One region of the Amycolatopsis sp. NPDC024027 genome, then DNA from elsewhere that is predicted to be linked to it. Evidence: riboswitches for the same ligand, from Rfam matches in the RefSeq annotation. Region 1 holds a riboswitch; the other holds the start of a gene.
The links. Region 1 has a riboswitch for thiamine pyrophosphate ahead of thiC (phosphomethylpyrimidine synthase ThiC). Riboswitches for the same ligand answer to the same signal wherever they lie in the genome.
Positions count from the first base shown of each region.

Region 2: it holds a riboswitch for thiamine pyrophosphate, as region 1 does, so the genes downstream of both, AB0F52_RS00090 (thiamine ABC transporter substrate-binding protein) here and thiC (phosphomethylpyrimidine synthase ThiC) in region 1, are expected to answer to the same signal.

Region 1 is NZ_JBEZYY010000001.1:656,798-663,949, reverse strand. It holds gene AB0F52_RS03225 (NADP-dependent oxidoreductase) at 1-672, opposite strand, end outside; gene AB0F52_RS03220 (helix-turn-helix domain-containing protein) at 765-1,160, shown strand; gene thiD (bifunctional hydroxymethylpyrimidine kinase/phosphomethylpyrimidine kinase) at 1,157-1,957, opposite strand; gene thiC (phosphomethylpyrimidine synthase ThiC) at 1,954-3,591, opposite strand; TPP riboswitch at 3,585-3,707, opposite strand; gene AB0F52_RS03205 (trypsin-like peptidase domain-containing protein) at 3,755-4,666, opposite strand; gene AB0F52_RS03200 (glycoside hydrolase family 15 protein) at 4,872-7,037, shown strand; gene AB0F52_RS03195 (peptide deformylase) at 7,089-7,152, opposite strand, start outside.
Region 2 is NZ_JBEZYY010000001.1:18,401-25,552, forward strand. It holds gene AB0F52_RS00085 (iron ABC transporter permease) at 1-1,107, opposite strand, end outside; gene AB0F52_RS00090 (thiamine ABC transporter substrate-binding protein) at 1,191-2,240, opposite strand; TPP riboswitch at 2,260-2,367, opposite strand; gene AB0F52_RS00095 (4a-hydroxytetrahydrobiopterin dehydratase) at 2,400-2,684, shown strand; gene AB0F52_RS00100 (hypothetical protein) at 3,093-3,431, opposite strand; gene AB0F52_RS00105 (hypothetical protein) at 3,431-3,898, opposite strand; gene AB0F52_RS00110 (ArsR family transcriptional regulator) at 3,895-4,485, opposite strand; gene ychF (redox-regulated ATPase YchF) at 4,551-5,633, opposite strand; gene AB0F52_RS00120 (AlkA N-terminal domain-containing protein) at 5,736-7,136, shown strand; gene AB0F52_RS00125 (DUF1737 domain-containing protein) at 7,141-7,152, opposite strand, start outside.

The DNA of each region.
Region 1 (7,152 bases):
TTCCTTGATGGCGGGGAGCCAGCGGAGGTCGCTGTCCTCGCCGACGAGTCCGAAGTAGACGTCCACATCGGACGTGGTGGCCGCGGTGTCGTGGTAGTCGATCGGCTCGTCGACGCCGAGTTCGCGCAGGAAGCCGTGCTTGCCCGCGCTGGCCGTGCCGATGACGTGCGCACCACGGGCCTTGGCGATCTGCACGGCGAGGTGGCCGACTCCGCCCGCCGCGGCGTCGACGAACACCCGCTGCCCTGGCCGGACGTCGGCGACGTCGACCAAGCCCTGCCAGGCGGTCAGCCCGGCGAGGGGAAGGGCGGCGGCCTCGGCGAACGACAGCCCGGCGGGCTTGCGCACGAAGTGCCGCGAGGGCGCGGTGACGTACTCGGCGTAGGCGTTGGCCGGACGCGGGAACCACGGCATACCGAGGACTTCGTCGCCCTCCTGGACCCCGGTCGCGCCGAAGCCGGCCTCCTCGACGACCCCGGCGACGTCCCAGCCGACGGTGAACGGCGGTTCGCCGAGGAACCCGCCGCCGCGCCGTACTTTCCAGTCGACCGGGTTGACCGCGGCTGCGTGTACTCGCACCAGGACCTCCGTCGGCCCGGGTTCGGGGCGCGGTGCCTCGGTGACGCGGAGCACCTCCGGCCCGCCGAGGGTCTCTTGGGTCACGATGCGCATCGGTTCTCTCCTTGGATCTCGGGGTCGCCCTCCATCTTCGGATCGTTCGTCACTTTTCGCCAGAAGGCACTTTCCGGTAAACTAGGTACCTGATGGATACCACCTGCGACCAGGGCGGACCCTGGGATGTGTACTTGCGGAACTGCCCGTGCCGCGACGTGCTGGACCTGCTGGCCAACAAGTGGACGGCGCTGGTCCTGGGCGCACTGGCCCGCGGCCCGCACCGCTTCGGCGAGCTGCGCCGCGCGGTCGACGGCATCAGCCAGAAGATGCTGACCCAGAACCTCCGCCACCTGGAGCGCGACGGCTTCGTGACCCGCACGGTGTACCCGACCACCCCGCCGACGGTGGAGTACGCGCTGACGGAGATGGGCGCCGAGGTGGGCGCGCACCTGATCGCGTTGAGCACGTGGAGCCAGGCGAACTTCGGCCGCATCCGCTCGGCCCGCGAGGAGTACGACGGCCGCGAACTCCAGCCGGTCCGCTAGTTCTTGTCCAGCACCCAGAACGGCGAGACCGGCCCCACCCCCGCACCCAGCGGGTAGGCCTCCGCCACACACCGCTCGATGAACTTCTTCCCCGCCGCCACGGCGTCCGGCACCGAAGCGCCCTTCGCCAGCGACGCCGTGATCGCCGACGCCAACGTGTCCCCGCCGCCGTGGGTGTTCTCCGTCTCGTACCGGGGGCCGCTCAATTCGATGAACTCGCGGCCGTCCGAGAGCAGGTCCACGCAGTCGGCCGTCCCCCGCATGTGGCCGCCCTTCACCAGGACCCACCGCGAACCGAACTCCAGCAAAGCTTCGGCGGCCGAACGCTGCGAAGCCGGGTCCACGACCGAAACGCCCGTCAGCAACCGGACTTCGTCGAGGTTCGGCGTGATCAGCGTCGCGCGCGGGAACAGCTCCGTGCGGATCGCCTCCAGGGCGTCCTCGCGCAGCAGCGGGTCACCCGTCATCGAGGCCGCGACCGGGTCGACCACGAACGGGCCGACCTCGACCTCGTCCAGGGTCTTCGCCACCGAACGGATGATCTCGGCCGTCGCCAGCATGCCCGTCTTCGCGGCGTTGACGCCCATGTCCGACGCCACCGCCTTGATCTGCGCGGTGACGACGTCGGCCGGGATCTCCGTGAAACCCTGCACGCCCAGCGAGTTCTGCACGGTGACCGCCGTCAGCGCGACCAGCCCGTGCACCCCGTGCGCGAAGAAGGTCCGCAGGTCGGCCTGGATGCCCGCACCACCGCCGGAGTCCGATCCGGCGATGGTGAGGGCGGTCCTCGGTGTCACGGCTGCACCACCGGCAAATAGACCTGGCCGCCGGACTCGGTGAACTCCGCCGACTTCGAAGCCATGCCGGCTTCGATTGCCTCCACAGTGGACAGTCCGTGCTCTTCGGCGTACTTGCGGACGTCCTGCGTGATCCGCATCGAGCAGAACTTCGGTCCGCACATCGAGCAGAAGTGCGCGGTCTTGGCCGGCTCGGCGGGCAGCGTCTCGTCGTGGAACGAGCGCGCGGTGTCCGGGTCGAGCGACAGGTTGAACTGGTCGTTCCAGCGGAACTCGAACCGCGCCTTCGACAGCTCGTCGTCCCACTCCTGCGCGTACTTGTGCCCCTTGGCCAGGTCCGCGGCGTGCGCGGCGATCTTGTACGTGATCACGCCGGTCTTGACGTCGTCGCGGTTGGGCAGGCCGAGGTGCTCCTTCGGCGTCACGTAACACAGCATCGCCGTGCCGTACCAGCCGATCTGCGCCGCGCCGATGGCCGACGTGATGTGGTCGTACGCCGGCGCGATGTCCGTCGCGAGTGGACCGAGGGTGTAGAACGGCGCCTCGCCGCAGAGCTTTTCCTCGAGCTCCACGTTCTCCTTGATCTTGTGCATCGGCACGTGGCCGGGGCCCTCGATCATCACCTGGACGTCGTGCGAGCGCGCGATGTGCGTCAGCTCACCGAGGGTTTCCAGCTCGGCGAACTGGGCACGGTCGTTGGCGTCCGCGATCGAGCCCGGGCGCAGGCCGTCGCCGAGGGAGAACGTGACGTCGTACTGCCGGAGGATCTCGCAGAGTTCCTCGAAGTGCGTGTACAAAAAGGACTCCCGGTGGTGCGCGAGGCACCACGCGGCCATGATCGACCCGCCGCGGCTGACGATGCCGGTGACGCGCCGCGCGGTCAGCGGGATGTAGCGCAGCAGCACGCCGGCGTGCACGGTGACGTAGTCGACACCCTGTTCGCACTGCTCGATGATGGTGTCGCGGTACACCTCCCACGACAGCTTTTCCGGTTCGCCGTCGACCTTTTCCAGCGCCTGGTAGATCGGCACGGTGCCGACCGGCACCGGCGAGTTGCGGATGATCCACTCCCGCGTCTCGTGGATCCGCTTGCCGGTGGACAGGTCCATGATCGTGTCGGCACCCCAGCGGGTGGCCCACACCATCTTGTCGACCTCTTCCTCAACCGACGACCAGACGGCCGAGTTACCCATGTTGGCGTTGATCTTCACCAGGAAGTTCTTGCCGATGATCATCGGCTCGGTCTCGGGGTGCTTGCGGTTGGCCGGGATCACGGCGCGGCCGCGGGCGACCTCGTCGCGCACGAATTCGGGCGAAACCCGTTCGCGTGCGGCGATGTACTCCATTTCGCGGGTGATGACGCCCTGTTTGGCCCAGCCGAGCTGGGTGTTGTGCTCGCGCCCGTCGGCCCACCCGGCCCGCAGCCGGTGAAGTCCACTGTGGACGTCGATCTCGACGTCCGGATCCGTGTACGGGCCGGAGGTGTCGTAGACGTCGAACTGTTCACCGTTGGAGAGATCGATCCGCCGCACGGGGACGCGGAGCCCGGATTCGGTCTGGTTGTACGCCTTGTGCGAACCGGTGATCGGCCCGGTGGTCACGCTTACGGCAGCACTGTTTTGCAGCGTCGTCAACGACTTTCACTCCCTACGCCGGCATTACCCGGTCAGGTTCATGCGGTCGGTGACGCCTGCGAAATCGCAAGTCACCCTCTCAGCCCGCCATGGCGCGAGCTCCCGCGTTGCTGTTGTGCCCCGACCATGCCACGCCGAAGCGCGATACTCAAGTCTCCTCACCTCACCCGACCAACTCGGCCGGGGTCGCGTAGACGTCGACCATGGCGCCGTTGCGCAGCACGGTGATCGGCAGCGCGGTGCCGATCACTTCCGCGAACAGCTGCCGCTGGATGCCTTGGGCGTCCGAGACGCGGGTGCGCCCGACGGTCAGCACGAGGTCGCCGGCGCGCAGGCCCGCCCGCTCGGCCGGGCCGCCGGACACGACTTCGCGCACCCGCAGCCCGGCGCGCTGCCCGGTGCGCTCGGCGATGTCTTCCGGCAGCGGCGCGGGCACGCCGACCACGCCGAGGTACGCGCGCCGCACCCGGCCTTCGACGACGAGTGTGTCGATGATCCGCCGCGTGGTGGTGTTGATCGGCACCGCGAGCCCGAGCCCGACCCCGGCGACCGCGGTGTTGATGCCGACGACCCGGCCGGCCGAGTCGGCGAGCGCGCCGCCGGAGTTGCCGGGGTTGAGGGCGGCGTCGGTCTGGATGACGTCCTCGATCACGCGGGTGGTGCGCCCCTGCCGGACCGGTAGCGCCCGGCCGAGCGCGCTGACGACCCCGGCGGTGACGGTCCCCGAGAAGCCGAGCGGGTTCCCGACCGCGACGACGAGCTGCCCGACGACGAGCCGGTCGGCGTCGCCGAGCTCGGCGGCCGCCGGCGTGGCGCCCCGCGCCCGCAGCACGGCGAGATCGGACAGCGGATCGGCGCCGACGACGTCGAAGGGCACTTCGCTGCCGTCGGCGAAGGTGGCGACCCCGCGCCGGTGGTCGCTGACGACGTGGGCGTTGGTGAGCAGGTGGCCGTCCTCGGCGAAGACGACGGCCGAGCCGCTGCCGCGCGCCAGCTGCACCCCGGCGACGTGCGGGGTGACGGTCTTGGCGACCGTGCTGACCGCGCGCGAGTAGGCGTCCATCGCGTCGTCCATGGAGATCCCTCGATTACAGCGTTGCAGTTACTACAATCTTGCGCCCGGTTCGGCGGGAAGTCCGTTCGCTGCTGGTGAACCGGCCCGGTGGACCAGTGACGGTCAGTGGTTCACCGGATCAGCCCATGCATCGGGCAGAAATCGGCGGCAGACTGCCAGGCGCCTTTCTGTAACGGTGCAGAGGCGACTTTTCTGTGGGGTTGATATGCGCAAACTCATCTTCGGCGCCCTCGCCGGGCTGCTGGTCACCGGCCTGATCCCGGCGACCGCGGCGGCGCAGGGGGAGGCTCCCGGTGCCCCCGGGACCCATCCCAGCTGGCTACCCGCGAACAAGACCGGTTTCGGGACCGCGCACGACCGGTCCAGCAACGTCTGGTTCACCCTCCAGGGCGGGCAGCTGTCCGAGGTCTACTACCCGGACCTGTCGACGCCCAGCGTCCGCTCGATGGACTTCGTCGTCACGGACGGCCGCAGCTTCGCCGTCACCGACTACTCGGCGAAGTCGCAGCAGGTCCGGCGGACCGACGACGACAGCCTGACGTACGAGCAGACCAGCACCGACGACCAGCACCGCTGGCGCCTCCGCAAGACCTACGTCACCGACCCGGCCGCCACGACCGTGCTGGTGGACGTCGACTTCCAGTCGCTCACCGGGCGGCCATACCAGCTCTACGCGGTCGCCGACCCGGACCTCACCAACGACGGCTCCGACGACTCGGCCGCCCGCGCACGTGACGCCGTCACGGCGCAGGACGCCACGAACGCCGCCGCGCTCACCGCGCAGCCCGCGTTCACCACGACCAGCGTCGGCTACGCGGGTGCCTCCGACGGGAACACCCAGCTCGCCAAGACCTTCAAGCTCGACCGGTACGACACCGCGGCCAAGGGCAACGTCGTGCTGACCGGCCGGACGAACGCCGACGGCGTCCGCGACCGGCACGTCACCGTGGCCCTCGGCATGGGCGCGAAGGCCGCCGACGCGCTCAAGAGCGCGCAGGCGTCGCAGCGGCGCGGCTTCCGCGACATCGCGCGCGCCTACGACCGCGGCTGGCAGCAGTACCTGCGCGGGGTCGCCAAGCCGCCGTCGTCGCTGAAGACCGGTGCCGAGCGCGACCTCTACAAGGCGTCGATGCTGACGCTCGCCGCCAGCGAGGACAAGCACCACCCCGGTGCCTTCATCGCGTCGCCGAGCATGCCGTGGCGGTTCGGGAACAACGACCCGGAGTGGTCGCCGTCGGGCACCTACCACCTGGTCTGGCCGCGTGACCTCTACCAGATCGCGACCGGCCTGGCCGCCGGCGGCGACACGGCCGCCGCGAACCGCGCGGTGTCCTACATGTTCGGCACGCAGCAGCAGGCCGACGGGCACCTGCCGCAGAACAGCCGGGTGGACGGCGTCCCGTACTGGACGTCGATCCAGCTCGACGAGAGCGCGTTCCCGATCGTGCTCGCCCAGCAGCTCGGGCGGAACGACCTGTGGCCCGGCGTCCGCAAGGCCGCCGACTTCATCCTCGGGTACCGGGGTCCGAACGGGCAGGCGTCGCCGTACACCCAGCAGGAGCGCTGGGAGGAGCAGGACGGCTGGTCCCCGTCGACCATCGCCTCGGTGATCGCCGGGCTCGTCTGCGCCGCGGACATCGCTTCGCACAACGGCGCGGCCGCCGACGCCGCCCGCTACCTCGCCGCGGCCGACAAGATGAAGGCCGACCTGCCCAAGCAGACGATCACCACGAACGGCCCGCTGTCGAAGGACCCGTACTTCGTCCGGCTCACCAAGGACGCCGACGCCAACGCCGGGACGACGTACAACCTCGGCAACTCGAGCGTGACGATGGACCAGCGCGCGGTCACCGACGCGGGCTTCCTCGACCTGGTCCGGCTCGGCGTCTACCGGGCCGACGACCCGGTGATCCGCAACAGCGTGCGCGTCACCGACAAGGACATCGCCTTCACCACGCCGACCGGCCAGTTCTGGCACCGGTACACGAAGGACGGCTACGGCGAGCAGGCCGACGGCTCGCCGTGGGACTACACGTTCCCGGCGGAGAGCCGCACGACGTTCGGCCGGTTGTGGCCGCTGCTCGCCGGGGAGCGGGGGGAGTACGAGCTGACGCTCGGCGACAGCGCCTCGGCCGCGCGGCGGCTGCGTGACCTCGGCCGGGTGAGCAGCTCGGCGGAGACCATGCCGGAGCAGGTGTGGGACGAGAACCCGCCGTCGGGCCGGCCCGGGTTCCCGACCGGCACGCCGAACACCTCGGCGACCCCGCTGGCCTGGACGCACGCCCAGTACGTCCGGCTCGCCTGGGACGTCAAGGCGGGCTCGGTGCTGGAGACGCCCCGAGTGGTCCGCTGCCACTTCCTCGGCTGCTGACGCTCGTGAACCGGCGAAGGGCCCCTCGGTTTCGAGGGGCCCTTCGTGGTCTCAGATGACGGCGCCGTCGTCCTCGGGGGTCCGAGGCGGCAGCCAGGAGTTGCCCGGCACGCCC
Region 2 (7,152 bases), 640 kb from region 1:
GTAGCCGAACCCGACGGTCACCGCGGACACCCCGAGCGGCAGCATCAGCACGGCGTCCATCGTCTCGCCCAGCCCGCGCGCGGCTTTGGCGGGCGAGCGCCGCAGCGCCACGAGGACGACGGACGCGAGCACGCCGACGACCAGCGCGAGCAACGTCGCGTCGATCGCCACCTTCAGCGAGTTCAGCGCGGCGTCCCAGCCGGACACCTGGAGCGCGCCCTTCTCGCCGGTGCTCGTCAGCGCCCGGTACCCGGCGAGGCTCCAGCCGTCCTCAGTGGACACCGATTCGGCGAGGAGCGCGACGATCGGCGTCACCAGCAACGCGAGCACGACCCCCGCGGCGCCGACGATCCACCACTCGCCGCCCCGTGGCCGCCGCGCCCCGCCCGATCCGATCCGGGCGCCTTCTTTGCGCCGGCGCGCCAGCCCGCCGAGGACCAGCGCGGCGACCACGGCCGCGAACTGGATCAGCGAGAGCGCGGCCGCGCCCGAGAGGTCCAGCAGGTCGACCGTCCGCAGGTAGATCTCGGTTTCCAGGGTCCGGTAGCGCGCCCCGCCCAGGATCAGGACGACTCCGAAGCTGGTGGCGCAGAAGAGGAACACGACGGCCGCGGCGGACGCGACCGCGGGCGCCAGCGCGGGCAGCGTCACCGACCGGAAGGCCCGCCACGGCGACGCGCCGAGCGCCCGGGCGGCGTCGGTCGTCCGCGAATCGAGCCGCGCCCACAGCCCGGCGACGGTTCGCGCGACGACGGCGACGTTGAAGAAGGCGTTGGCCAGCACGATCGGCAGCACCCCGCCGTCCGGCCACAGCGCCCGGAACGCCAGCCCGACGACCACGGTCGGCAGCACGAACGGCACCAGCACCAGCGTCCGCGCCAGGCCGACGCCGGGCAGCCGCACCCGGGCCAGCAGGAACGCCACCGGCAGCCCGGCCAGCACCGCGACCACCGTCGACGCGGCCGCGCTCGCGACGGTGAACCCGGCCAGCTGCCAGGTCCGCGCGTCGCCGAGCACGACGCCGAGCCCGCCCGCGGCGAACCCGCGGCCGATGATCGCCAGCACCGGCCAGGCGAAGAACACCACCAGGAACCCGATCGGGGCCAGCCCGAGCAGCGCCAGGCCGAGCCCGCGGGCGGTCCGCGGCGGGGCGGTGGCTTTCCCGGGACTCCGCGGTGGAGCCTCGGAGCTCACTGCAGGAGCGTGCGCCATTCGCCGATCCACTTCTCGCGTCCGGCCTGCACCTGGTCCGCGGGCAGCGCCTGCGGCCTCTGCGGCAGCGGGGCCACCTGCGCCCAGCCCGCGGGCAGGTCGACGCCCTGGCGCGCCGGGTAGACGTACATGTTGGCCGCGACCGTGGCCTGGAACTGCTGCGAGAGCAGGAAGTCGACGACCTTGCGGGCGTTCTCGACCTGCTTGCCGTTCGCCAGCACGCCGGCGTACTCGACCTGCCGGTAGCAGGTGTCGAGCAGCGCCTTGGTGCGCGGCTTCCCGTCGTCCCCGACTTCGGCGGCCGGCGACGACGCGTACGAGACGACGATCGGCCGCGGCCCCTTGCCGGACGAGCCGGAGAACTGCTTGGTGTAGGCCTCTTCCCAGCCGCTGACGACCTTGACGCCGTTGGCCTTCAGCTTCGTCCAGTAGTCCTTCCAGCCGGCGTCGCCGTACTTGGCGACGGTGCCGAGGAGGAACGCCAGCCCGGGCGACGCCGTCGCCGGATCCTCGGCGACCAGCAGGTCCTTGTACTTCGGGTCGGCCAGGTCGTCGTAGGTCTCCGGCGCGGGGATCCCCTTGCTCGTGAAGTAGTTCGTGTCGACGTTGACGCAGACGTCACCGACGTCGACCGCGGACAGCCGGTGCTCGGGGTCGACGGCGTAGCGTTGCGGCCCGCGGTCGGCTTCCGGGCTGGTGTAGGAATCGAAGACACCCTCGCTGAGCGCGCGGGAGGCGAAGGTGGAGTCGACGCCGTACGCGACGTCGCCGATCGGGTTGGCCTTCGTCAGCACGAGCTTGTTGGTCAGCGAACCGGCGTCGCCCTGCTTGAGCACGGAGACCTTGATGCCCGACTGCTTCTGGAAGGCGTCGAGCACCTCCTGTGGCGCCAGGAACGAATCGTGCGTCACGAGGGTGACGGTGGGCGTCTGCTGCGTGCCACCGTCACCGTCCGACAGCGAGCACGCCGCGGCGACGGCACTGACGGCGGCGATGGCCGTCGCGGCGCGCACAGCCCTGCGTTTCATCTACCCTCCTGCACTTCGCCGACGCGGAGGGAAGCCCTCCCGTCGCCGGCATGATCCGGTCAGGTGCGAACGGTCGCGGGTGACCCCGCCTCTCAGCCCGGCTCACCGGACTCCCGTGGCAACCGTGCAGCGTAGTCCAGGACGGTCGACCATGGAGACATGACGGAAATCTTGAACGACGACGAGGTCGACGCCCGGCTGGGCGCGGACTGGACGCGGTCCGGCGCGGTGATCGCGCGCGAGGTGGAGCTGGCGAGCTTCCCCCAGGCGATCGAGGTGGTGAACCGGGTGGCGGAGCTCGCCGAAGCCGCCGACCACCACCCGGACATCGACATCCGCTGGCGCACGCTGACCTTCCGGCTCAGCACCCACTCGGCAGGCGGCCTGACGGCGAAGGACTTCGACCTGGCGTCGCAGATCGACGCGGTGCTCGCCGCGGTGTGATCTCGGCTACGCTGAGTGCACCTTCGCCCGGCTTCGGCGTCTCTTGGTTACCGGAACCTTCGGGAGGGAGACACAGATGACTCAGGCAATCGTGGTCGGCACGGCGGCGTTCGCGGCGATGGTGGCGGCGGCCGGCGGGGTGCTCTGGTTCACCGCCCGCAACCGCCGTCACCTGGACGGCTGAGAGTTCGATCACAGCTGTTAACGGGCGGCATGATCAGCGCGCTGTTCGGAGCGGAAGCATCGGTTCGGCCCCTAGGAAACGCCATGAACAGCACCGCCGCCCTCACCCCCGCCCAGCGCGCCTGGATCAACGCCCTCGCCCCCGCGGTGGTGCTGATCGTGATCGCGGTGCTGGGCCTGCTCGGCTAGTCCGGCCAAGCCTGCCGGACCTCCGGGTCCGGCGGGCTACAAGGTGATTTGCCCGGGCGGCGGGAACTCGGCCGGGCGCTCGTCGGCCGTCGTCCAGTATTCGAGGCACGACAACCGGCCGTCGTCGACGAACACGATGAGGCCGCCGTCCGGAACGTCGGCCTCCACCGCCACCGATTCCTTCTTCGGCGAGCGCGGGGTCGCTTCGTCCACGGCGAGGTCGATCGTGGGACAGCCGCAGCCGCAGCGGCCGACCACCCGGGCCGTGGCGGCCTGCGCGCGCAGTTCCGCGGCACCGGGGAAGTCGGCCGCGAGCAGCGTGTCCAGTGCCGCGCGCTCGGCCGGGGTCAGCGGGCGGTCCAAAGCGTTTCCCATCAGTAACGAGACATGGTCGGGATCGTCTTTTCGGCGACCCCGATGAGATCGTCGACCTTCGAAACATCGGCCGTCACGTCCTCGGCGGTCACCGAAGGCGCCTCGGAAGACCGGTAGGCGACTTCGTTGCGCCGGATCCGCATCCGGTTGAAGGGACGCAGAAGCGGCCCCAGCGGCGGATCGAGTTGCGCGCGAACCGCCTCGTAGACGGCGATGTGACCACCCCGGCTCGTCGCACGCAGGCCCTGGTTCTGCAGGACGGCCGCCAGCGCCCGGCGGGCGCCGTCGTAGGCCAGCGTGTAGGCGCCCTCCGGATCCGAGTCCAGCAGCCGCCGCGCCGAAGCGACGTGCGTGCGGGCCCTGACGAGCTCCGCTTCCGCGGCTTCCCGCGAAGCCGGCACGTGCTCGAGCGAACCGCGTGCGATGAGCGCGTCGATCGTGGCGCGGCCCTGGTTCCACCGGGTCATCGGGTCTCCTGCTCGAGAGGCAACGGAACCAGCGGACGCGCACGCACGCTGGTGAGGAAGGGATCCTTGCTGTCCGCGGACCACGACGCCGGCGAGATCCGGTGCACGTTGACCTCGCGGCCCAGCCGCCGCGACACACCCTCGGCCAGGTCGAACAGCGCGTCCGGATCGGGCGAACCGACGACGAGCACGTCGACGTCCCCGGGCGGTGGTCCCGGTTCACCGCGGTAGCGCGCGGCCCAGGACCCGTAGATGTAGGCCTCCCGCACGCCCGCCAGCCCGGCCAAAGCCTCGGCGAGCAGCGGCAGCGGCCCGAAGGTGACCGCGATGACCTCGCTCAACGGCCGGTAGAGCGGGGTGTCCGTGCGGGCCTTGACGAGCCGGCTCCGGCCGACCCGCCGGTCTTCCAGGATGCCGCCACCGACGAGCCGTTCGACCTCGCGCAACACGGCCGTGGGGGTGACGCCGGAGGCTTCGGCGAGCTCGGTGATGCTGTACTCGCGCTCCGGGTGCAGCAGGACCCGCGCCAGCAGCTCACCCTGCATGCGGGACCGCAGCAGGGGGAGCAGGCTCGGCGAAGCTTTCATTGGACGCAGTATATCCTGCGTCCAATGAAAGCAACAGTCAGTAGTTGACCCTTACGAACCGTGCGTCAGACGTTGAAGCGGAACTCGACCACGTCGCCATCGGTCATGACGTAGTCCTTGCCCTCCATGCGGACCTTGCCCGCCGCCCGGGCGGCCGCCATCGAGCCTGCCGCCATCAGGTCGTCGTAGGAGACGATCTCCGCCTTGATGAAGCCGCGCTCGAAGTCCGTGTGGATCACGCCCGCCGCCTGGGGGGCCGTCGCGCCCTGCGGGATCGTCCACGCCCGGGACTCCTTCGGGCCCGCCGTCAGGTACGTCTGCAGGCCGAGGGTGTGGAAACCCGCGCGGGCCAGGGAGTACAACCCCGGCTCCGGCTGGCCGACCGACTCGAGCAGCTCGCGGACCGACTCCTCGTCGTCCAGCTCCAGCAGCTCCGCCTCGACCTTCGCGTCGAGGAACACTGCGTCCGCCGGCGCGACCAGCTTGGTCAGCTCCTCGCGGCGGGCTTCGTCGGTGAGGACGCCTTCGTCGGCGTTGAAGACGTACAGGAACGGCTTCGTCGTCAGAAGGCTGTGCTCGCGAAGCAGTTCGAGGTCGACGTCCTTCTGAGCCGAGAAGAGCGTGCGTCCGCTGTCGAGGATCTCCTTCGCCTTCTGCGCGGCCTCGAGCGCGGGCTTGGCTTCCTTCTTGCTCCGCGCTTCCTTTTCCAACCGCCAGACGGCCTTCTCGAGGGTCTGCAGGTCGGCCAGGATCAGCTCGGTGTTGATCGTCTCGATGTCGCTCAGCGGATCGATCCGGCCGTCGACGTGGATCACGTCCGGGTCATCGAACACGCGGATGACCTGGCAGATCGCGTTCGCCTCACGGATGTTCGCCAGGAACTTGTTGCCCAGCCCGGCACCCTCGGACGCGCCCTTCACGATGCCCGCGATATCCACAAAGGACACCACGGCCGGGACGATCTTCTCCGACTTGTGCAGCTCGGCCAGCTTGTCCAGCCGGGGGTCCGGCAGCGGCACGACCCCGACGTTCGGCTCGATCGTCGCGAACGGGTAGTTCGCGGCGAGCACGTTGTTACGAGTCAGCGCGTTGAACAGGGTGGACTTGCCGACGTTGGGCAGGCCGACGATACCGAGGGTGAGGCTCACGACCCCGCAGTCTACGTGGCTGCCCCGCCCACGCCCCACGCACCCAACGCCGTGGCGGATTTCCGCCAGCGACGGCGCTGACCTGCTGGCATGCTCGGATCAATGGTCACCGAAACGCTCTCACTCTGGCGCGACGCCGAACGCTGCTACCGCGTGGTCACCGCCCGCGACTCGCGCTTCGACGGCCAGTTCATCATGGCCGTCCGCACCACCGGCATCTACTGCCGCCCGTCGTGCCCGGCCTCGACGCCGAAGGTGCAGAACGTCCGCTTCTTCCCGACGTCGGCGGCCGCGCAGGCCAACGGCTTCCGCGCCTGCCGCCGCTGCCTGCCGGACGCCGTGCCCGGCTCGCCGGACTGGAACGTGCGCGCCGACCTGGCCGCACGGGCGATGCGCCTGATCTCCGACGGGACCGTCGAGCGCGAAGGCGTCCCCGGTCTCGCGCGGCGGCTCGGCTACTCGGAACGCCAGCTGGGCCGGGTGCTCACCGCCGAGCTGGGCGCGGGCCCGCTGGCCCTGGCCCGGGCGCACCGCGCGCACTCGGCGCGGCTGCTCATCGAGATGTCCGAGCTGCCGCTGACGGACGTCGCCTTCGCGGCGGGCTTCTCCAGCGTGCGGCAGTTCAACGAGACGATCCGCGAGGTGTTCGCCACGACGCCTTCGCAGCTTCGTGCCTTCGCGGCTTCACGACGTGGCCGGCAGAGCGACGTGACCGGGACCCGGCTCAGCCTGCGGCTGCCGTTCCGGCCGCCCTTCGACGCTTCGGGGTTGCTTCGCTTCTTCGCGGACCACGCGGTGCCGGGCGTCGAGGAAGTCACTTCGGAGGCCTACGCGCGGACCCTGCGGCTCGCCCACGGCACCGGAGTCGTGCGATTGACGCCGGCGCCGGACCACGTGCGCTGCGAGCTGATGCTCACCGACCTGCGCGATCTCGGCAGCGCGGTCAGCCGGGTGCGCCGGCTGCTCGACCTCGACGCCGACCCCGCGGCGGTCACCCGCGTCCTCGGCGCCGACCCGGCGTTGGCTCCGGTGGTCGCGGCCGTGCCGGGGATCCGGGTGCCGGGCGCCGTCGACGGCGAGGAACTGCTGCTCCGCGCCCTGCTGCGCGAGGTGCCTCCGGGCGAGGAGGTGCCGGGCGAGTGGGGCGTGCGCAGGCTCTTCCCGACCGCGGCCCAGATCGCGACGGCCGGGCTCGGCGAAACCGTGACCGGCGTCGCCGCCGCCCTGGCCGAAGGACGCCTGGAGGTCCACGTCGGCCGGGAGGCGGCCGAACTGCGCGCGGAGCTGCTGGCGTGCCCGGGGGTCGACCCGTCGGCGGCCGACTACGTGCTGATGCGCGTCCTCGGCGCCCCGGACGTCCTGCTCACCGGCGACACCGAGGTCCGGCGCGGCGCCGAAGCGCTGGGCCTCGCGCCGGGCTCGCTCGGCGAGCGGGCCCGTGCGTGGACGCCGTGGTGTTCCTACGCCGGGATGTACCTCCGGCGCGCCGCTGCCCAGCCCTGACCGCCTAGCCCTGCTC